Regions from separate parts of the Paenibacillus sp. FSL M8-0142 genome, predicted to be linked through region 2. Evidence: predicted binding sites of a transcription regulator. Region 2 holds the regulator's gene; the other holds the start of a gene.
What was found. Region 2 encodes LexA, which represses DNA repair genes until DNA is damaged. Its sites were predicted from a motif close to CGAACATATGTTCG; they were not measured.

Region 1 (4,216 bases), 1.6 Mb from region 2:
CCCTATGAATTTACCCAACCGAATCACGCTTGCCCGTATATGCTTGATCCCTATCATGATGGTATTTTTGCTGGTGGATTTTGATTTTTACCCGGATCCGATTGTGTGGCACGGTTTCGAGCTCCCGTACAATCAGCTGATCGCGGCGCTGATCTTCATCCTTGCTGCAAGCACGGACGGGATTGACGGGTATTTGGCCAGGAAGAACAACATGGTAACGAACCTCGGAAAGCTGCTGGATCCGCTGGCAGACAAGCTGCTCGTGGCGGCTATTCTCATTTCCCTTGTGGAGATGGGCAAATGCGATTCTTGGATTGCGGTTGTCATTATCAGCAGGGAGTTTGCGGTTACCGGATTGCGCCAGATTGCGCTTCTTGACGGCGCGGTCGTCGCGGCCGGGCAGTCCGGCAAGATCAAAACCGTCATTCAGATTGTGGCGATTGTCGCGCTGCTGATTAACAACTTTCCGTTTGTGTTCCTCGGCATCCCATTCGATATCATTGCGATCTGGGCTGCTGCGGCCATTACGATTTATTCGGGAATCGAATACTTTGTCAAGAACAGGCATCTGCTTGACGGTGCAGGAGCATAACAGCAATAGGAGCAATCCTATTGCTTTTTTCTTCCGCGCTCCATTGTTATCACCGTTTGAGCCATATCGAGACCAAACATAAAAGAGTACAGGAGGGGCTATTATCGTATGAAAGCAGAGATCATTGCAGTCGGAACGGAATTGCTGCTGGGGCAGATTGTAAACACCAATGCCCAGTACTTATCCAGAGAGCTTGCAGCCATGGGCATCGACGTATATTACCAAACCGTAGTCGGGGACAACATGGAGCGATTGAAGGAAGCGCTCCGCCTGTCGAGCAGCAGAGCGGACATCGTCATCCTATCGGGCGGGCTCGGTCCTACCCAGGACGACCTGACGAAGGATGCGCTGGCTTCGCTGCTGAACCGGTCGCTGCATATCGACAGGATGGCCATGGACCGCATTGAGCGTTTCTTCCAGGACCGGGGCGTCGTTATGACCGAGAACAACCGCCGCCAGGCGATTGCCATCGAAGGGGGAACGCCGCTGCCGAACGAAACCGGGCTGGCCGTTGGCAATGCGATCACGCAGGACGGGACGCATTACATCGTATTGCCGGGACCGCCGAAGGAATTGATCCCGATGTTCGAGCAGCAAGCCAAGCCTTGGCTGCTCCAGCATGTGCTGACGGATGAGCTTCCGATCTACTCCAAGATGCTGAAGTTTGCCGGAATCGGGGAATCTGCCTTGGATGAGAGGCTTTCGGACCTGATCACCGAGCAGACCGACCCGACGATCGCGCTGTATGCGAAGGACGGTGAGGTGACCGTCCGCATATCCACCAAGGCTGCAAGCGAGTCCGAAGCGATGGTCCGCCTTGATGAGCTGCAAGAGCGGATTCGCGAGCGCGGCCCCGAATTCATGTACGCCAGCGAGGATGTGCCGATCGAGAAGGTGATTGTCGACACGATGGCAGACCGGGGATTGACGCTGAGCGCGGCGGAGAGCTGCACGGGCGGTCTGGTGGCGGAAAGCTTGACCTCCGTACCTGGCAGCGCGACGATGTTCCTTGGAGGGATCGTTTCCTACACGAATGAAATGAAGCGAAAGCTTGTGCATATCCCGCAAGCGTTGCTGGAAGGCGATGATGCGCCCGGCGCAGTGAGCAGGGAGGTCGCTCAGGCCCTCGCGGAGAATGTCCGGCTGATCACCGACAGCGATTTCGGACTGTCCGTTACCGGCGTAGCCGGCCCCGGTTATGCCGAACGCAAGCCGGTGGGGCTTGTATACATCGGATTGTCCCAGCGCGGAAGAGAGACCGAGGTGCACGAGCTTAATCTTCAAGGCAACCGGGAGACGATCCGTTTGCGCGCGACGAAGGCGCTGCTGTACCGCTTATGGCGGCGGCTTGTCTCGGAGGGATCGGAGCAGGCGTAGCAGGAGCCCCATCTTCGTGAATGAATGCGGAGCTGCATGACATAATAATAGTAAATCTTTTACATTGTTCTTGAACTGGAGAATCGATCCAGGTATAATCGGAAGTACGGAAGAACCGTGGCATATCGAAGGATGATGCCGCGGTTTTGCTTGTTTATGGAGACTGCCCGGAATTGAGCAGGGAAGGGGGAGGGTCAAAAAAAACGAATGTATGTTCGAAAAAAAGCTTGGCAAACGTGTCAAAACAAGGTATGATTAGACTATCAACAGTGAAGGGTTGTGGAACAATTGTCAGATCGTCGTGCTGCGCTTGAAATGGCGCTTCGTCAGATAGAGAAACAGTTCGGAAAAGGTTCCATCATGAAATTGGGTGAGTCCACCCATATGCAGGTAGAGATTGTGCCTAGCGGATCGCTGGCATTGGATATAGCACTTGGAACCGGCGGATTGCCTAGAGGCCGGATTATTGAAGTATATGGACCGGAATCCTCCGGTAAAACAACTGTAGCGCTCCATGCGATTGCTGAGGTTCAGAAGACTGGCGGACAAGCTGCGTTTATCGATGCCGAGCACGCACTGGATCCGTCCTATGCGAGCAAATTGGGCGTTAACATCGATGAACTCCTGCTTTCCCAGCCGGATACGGGTGAGCAAGCGCTTGAAATTGCTGAAGCTTTGGTGCGCAGCGGTGCAGTCGATATCATTGTTATCGACTCGGTCGCAGCGCTTGTGCCGAAGGCCGAGATTGAAGGCGACATGGGTGACTCCCATGTGGGTCTGCAGGCTCGTCTGATGTCCCAGGCTCTGCGTAAACTGTCCGGCGCGATCAACAAGTCCAAAACGATTGCCATCTTTATTAACCAGCTTCGTGAGAAGGTCGGCGTTATGTTCGGTAACCCTGAGACGACACCGGGTGGCCGTGCCTTGAAGTTCTACTCCACCGTCCGTTTGGATGTACGCCGTGTAGAGAGCATTAAGATGGGGAATGACGTCGTAGGTAACCGCACACGGATTAAAGTGGTTAAGAACAAAGTTGCGCCTCCGTTTAAACAAGCCGAGCTTGACATTATGTACGGTGAAGGCATCTCCAGAGAGGGAAGCCTGATCGATATCGGTACTGAGCTTGATATTGTGGATAAGAGCGGTGCTTGGTATTCCTTTGGCGGCGATCGTCTTGGCCAGGGACGTGAGAATGCGAAGCAATTCCTGAAGGAGCATCCGGAAGTGGCGAATGTGATCGAGAACAAAATCCGGGAAGCAAGCAACTTGACCACGGTTGTTCCTGAACCGAGCGCAAGCGAGAAGGAGCAAGAGGAGCTGGAAGAGCAAGATCTATTTAAAGTGGAATAATGCCCAGCTATTTCTGATAGTGCTAGGACCGTCCGGTGTTGAGAAGAACGCCTGGACGGTCTTCTTTGCATTATCGTAATGCGGGATCATAATAGTCATCCATGGTATGGAGTATGTAAAAGCTGCAGAGCGATAAGGAGAAGCTATGAGTGATAATCGTGAAATAACCGAAGAAGCTTCTTCGGGGATCGAGCATTTTCCGGATCAGGAGGATCTGGTGATCACGTCCGTGGAGAAGCTGCGCAAGCCTAGAGGACGTTATAAGATATCGTTCGGTCCTTATGAGATGACGGTTCATGAAGACGTGATGCTGAAATACCGTATGCTTAAGGGGAGCATCTTCCGTAAGGAGGAGCTTCAGGATATCGTAGTCGTGGATGAAAGGCAGAGGGCCTATGTGGAGGCACTGAATTATCTGTCAAGGAAGCCCCGTACATCGCAGGAAATCGTGCAGCGCCTGCAGCAGAAGGGAGCGGATCCGGATAGCATAGAGGTGACGCTCCGGCGGCTTGAGGCGGAGAAGCTGATCGACGACGCATTATATGCGAGAATGTGGGCGGAGCAGCGGATGACAGGGCATAAGAAGGGCCGCCTGTGGGTAAAGCAGGAGCTGAGGCAGAAAGGGATCCGGACCGAGCTGATATCGGAGGCGCTGAGCGAGGTAAGTGCCGAGGAGGAGCTGGAAAGCGCGCTTGTGGTTGCAAGAAAGAAATGGCAGCAGACGAAGGGCGAGCTGCTGGATCGCAAGCGGAAGACGGGAGCGTATTTGATGCGGCGCGGCTTTAGCGGGGAACAGGCGAGGCAGGCGCTAAGGCGTCTAATCGAAGAGGAGCAGGAGTATGGAGCGGACGACCAGGAACTGGAAGAGTTTGAATGAAATGAACGAAAGGTGCCAAC
Region 2 (4,216 bases):
TTAGTGCAGATTCCCAGGGATATTCAAACTAGAAAACAAAACATGCATGTGAAACATGCGGTTGATTAAGACGACTAAGAAAATATCGGGATTTGTAACTTTTTTCCTGATCAAAAATCATTGACTCCTTGGATTAGTGTAAGTAAAATCGTATAGTATACAAAGTATATTGAATTAGTCGGATTAATAGATAAGGGGGCATCGAATTTGGCACAAATGATTGTCACAGGGTTATTATGCGGTGCTTTACTCGGATTTGTTATGCAGCGGGGTCGCTTTTGTCTGACAGGTGGATTCCGGGACATGTATCTTACAAAAGATAACCGGATGTTCTACGCCTTGCTGATCGCGATCAGCGTACAGAGTATCGGCGTATTCGCATTGATCCAGATGGGACTTATTCAGTTCCAAGCCGGCGAGTTTAACTGGCTGGCTACGATCCTCGGTTCTTTCATATTTGGAATCGGCATTATATTGGCCGGCGGCTGTGCGACAGGAACATGGTATCGGGCAGGGGAAGGGCTTATTGGAAGCTGGATGGCTCTTTTCGGGTACATGGGGATGAGCGCTGTTATGAAATCCGGGGCCCTGTCGCCGGTGAACAACAGCCTCAAAGGAATTTCAACACCAACGAACTCCATTCCGGCCACGTTCGGTTTATCGGTATGGCCATTTATCGCTTTACTTGCTCTGATTACTATTTTTCTTGTCGTCAAGCAGCTGCGCAAGCCAAAAGTGTTTATTCCGTCGCTGCCGCCGAAGCGTAAAGGCCTTAACCATCTATTGTTCGAGAAACGATGGCATCCGTTCGTCACCGCGATTCTCGTCGGATTGGTTGCGCTGTTGGCATGGCCGCTCAGCGAAGCGACAGGCAGAATGTCGGGGCTAGGAATTACCACGCCTTCCGCTAACATTCTTCAGTATCTGGTAACCGGAGATGGCGATAAATATTTGAATTGGGGCGTGTTCCTTGTACTGGGGATATTCCTCGGCTCGTTCATCGCAGCCAAAGGAAGTCGCGAGTTTCGCTTTCGGGCTCCTGATGCCAAGACGGCCGTATCCAGTTTTTCCGGCGGCATTTTGATGGGCTTCGGGGCCAGCTGGGCAGGCGGCTGCTCTATTGGAAACGGTCTGGTCATGACGGCGATGATGACATGGCAAGGATGGGTTTCATTATTCTTCATGATTTTAGGTACGTGGGCAGCTTCTTATTTTGTATATGTGCGACCACGTGCCAGCGCCAAGAAGAAGGCGGCAGTTTATCAAACGACAACGGCTTAGGAGGTTATATTAATGAAACAAAAATTAGCTGTGCTTGGAATGGTATGTCCTTTTCCTTTGATAGAAGCGAAAGAAGCGATGGAATCTCTAAAAAGCGGCGACGAACTGGAGATTGATTTTGACTGCACGCAGGCAACGGAAAGCATTCCGCGTTGGGCTGCTGAAGCGGGCCACAAAATTACTAATTTCGTTCAGCTTACGGATGCATCCTGGTCGATTACGGTTCAGAAGAAGTAACGGATCATATTAGGTCGTGACTGAAGTTATCAACGGATAAAAAAAATATATATCAAAATGGCCGGTCATTTGTTTGATCGGCCATCCCTATATCAGCCCAACTTGCTAATTTCCTTTCGTCAACGTGGAAATCTCCGCCCGAATAATAAAGCCCGCTCATCCTCTTGTTGAAAGAGGGAGCGGGCTTCTAATGTGTAGATTTTATGCTAGTGAACATCGCGGAACAATCCAATGACTTTGCCGAGGATCGTCACATGATTAAGTCGCAGCGGCTCATAACTAGGGTTCTCCGGCTGCAGCCGGATATGGTCCTTCTCCTTGTAAAAGGTCTTCACCGTTGCTTCGTCTTCTTCGGTCATGGCCACCACAATATCGCCGTTATCGGCGGTCTGCTGTTGACGTACGATCACATAATCGCCGCTGTGGATGCCTGCTTCGATCATACTGTCACCGACGACGGACAACATAAACACCTTGTCGTCCCCGACATAGTGCTGCGGCAGAGGGAAGTAATCTTCGATGTTCTCGGTCGCCGTGATCGGAACACCTGCTGTAACTTTGCCGACCACGGGAACCCGGGCGATGGTGTGGGTAAACAGGTTGCTGCTCTCGGATTCTTCCTGGCCAAGCAGCTCAATGGCTCTTGGCTTCGTAGGGTCGCGGCGGATCAAGCCTTTCTTCTCCAGGCGGTCAAGATGGCCGTGGACCGTTGAACTGGAAGCTAGTCCGACAGCCTCGCCGATTTCCCGGACAGAAGGCGGATAGCCTTTGCTACGAACTTCGTTTCGGATAAACTCTAAGATCGCCAGCTGGCGGCTGGATATTTTCGACATGCCGTATCAACCCCATTTAGTAACGTTTGGGAAAATTATAACATAGAACTGCCGTTCGTACAAACATAAGTTCTAAATTTATTGGAACAAATGTTCGATTGGGTATTGAAACAAACAGGTGTTCGTGTTATTATCGATTTGTAGTTAAGAGAACACTTGTTTGGGGGATGATATTTCATGTTGAAATATAGTACATACCGCAGCATTTATGAGAACATACCGACAGAGACGGATTCCGGCTCCGAAGCCTGGATCCATCAGATAAAGTCAAGGATCGTTTCACTTCCATTAACGAAACTGCTGATCATTCTGCTCATCGTTGTATTCGGCTGGACAGGCGCATATTCCGTGTTCGCAGGAGGAACGGAAGAGCCCACCGGAGAGAAGCTAGTTATTGTTCAATCGGGTGACTCCTTGTGGAAGATCGCTTCCGTTCATAAGCCAGAGAATGTGGACATACGGGTATATATCGATACCATTCGCAGAAATAACGGGCTGAAGGGTCCGGATATTCAGGCAGGCGACGTATTGTCATTGCCGGTATGGTAAGCGTCCATGGAGGTAACGGCACTCTTAGTCGTTCGGTTTAGATCTTAATATATAGTAGGAAGTGAAATTCGCCATTTCACAGATCGATGAGGTCGTATTTGAAATCTACTATATAATGATTGAATTTGTCGCACTCTTTATGATATAGATCATGACATTCAATCCTTAATATGTTTATATTCGCTGAATGCAAGAGCTTGCAAGGGTGGTCGCCTTGACAAGCTCTTTTTCACATGGTTAAGTTATAATGATATTTGAAATGGAGGAGAAACCATGGACATCGATACTTTGGTAGAACGCATCAATCTATTGGCACGTAAGCAGAAAAGCGAGGGTTTGACCGAAGAGGAAATGAAGGAACGCGCAGAGCTTCGGGAAATCTACCTTAACAATATCCGCAGAAACTTCAGACAGCAGCTGGAATCGATCGAGTGGGTCGATGAGAACGAGCAAAAAGGCGGCCCCCGTCTGAAGCACTAGGTTTTGTCGATTCATCCTAAAGGACTCATTAGGGCTTCAAATGATGTTTTATTATCAAGCCGGGATGCTGCATGAACGAAGCATTGCTGCTTCCCGGATATAAATGAGTTGAGTTTAAGAAAACGATGCAGGCAAGGGAGTATATTGCCATAACATCCATTCGTTTATTCAACTTTTATAGATAGCGCAGGCGATATCAGATTTGGGAGGAACGATATGTCAAGATCTTGGGAACGAAAAGTCAGCAAAAATATGCAACAACTGAACAAAAAACGGAAGAAGCAGGGAATGTCCACCTATCAGGGATCTGCCATTTCCGATACAATGGACGTGTTTAAGGGACGGAAATATGTGCTGCCGATCGTATTGCTTGCCCTTGCGGCTCTTTATGCGCTTCTCGGCTCCGCGGCAGCTAAAGCGACGGGCGATAGCAATGGGGTCCTGAACTGGGTCGGTGTCGGCTTGTACATTCTGCTTGCATTGATGATTTTCCTGCGCAAGCCTTATCTGAAGATCGAACGCGCATCCGTGTCCACCATGAAGTTTAATCGGGAGCGAAGATTGGCCGCTTCGGAGATCGAGAAGATTAAAATTGCTTCTGGCTCTGTCGTCATACAAGGCAAGGGGAAAGCAGGCAACTGGGTGTTTTCGCGTATGATCAATTTGTACGACACTCAGGCGATGGGAGAACGGCTTGAAGAGTTCGCGAAGGCCCATCATATTCCGGTAGAACATCATTAATATATATAGCGCCTAAACGAACAAAGGGAGAGGGAGAACATGCCGATTACTGCCGTATTGTTTGACTTGGATGATACGTTGTTGTGGGATGAACG

Region 1: the regulator LexA is predicted to act here: its motif matches at 2,174-2,187, upstream of recA (recombinase RecA).

The regions. Positions count from the first base shown of each region.
Region 1 covers NZ_CP152008.1:2,432,387-2,436,602, forward strand. Annotated here, with positions in the region: gene pgsA (CDP-diacylglycerol--glycerol-3-phosphate 3-phosphatidyltransferase) at 5-592, shown strand; gene NSQ46_RS11570 (competence/damage-inducible protein A) at 701-1,969, shown strand; gene recA (recombinase RecA) at 2,258-3,319, shown strand; gene NSQ46_RS11580 (RecX family transcriptional regulator) at 3,465-4,196, shown strand.
Region 2 covers NZ_CP152008.1:3,987,839-3,992,054, reverse strand. Annotated here, with positions in the region: gene NSQ46_RS18395 (YeeE/YedE family protein) at 217-1,281, shown strand; gene NSQ46_RS18390 (sulfurtransferase TusA family protein) at 1,294-1,518, shown strand; gene lexA (transcriptional repressor LexA) at 1,725-2,351, opposite strand; gene NSQ46_RS18380 (LysM peptidoglycan-binding domain-containing protein) at 2,529-2,900, shown strand; gene NSQ46_RS18375 (DUF896 domain-containing protein) at 3,174-3,380, shown strand; gene NSQ46_RS18370 (hypothetical protein) at 3,597-4,121, shown strand; gene NSQ46_RS18365 (HAD family hydrolase) at 4,161-4,216, shown strand, end outside.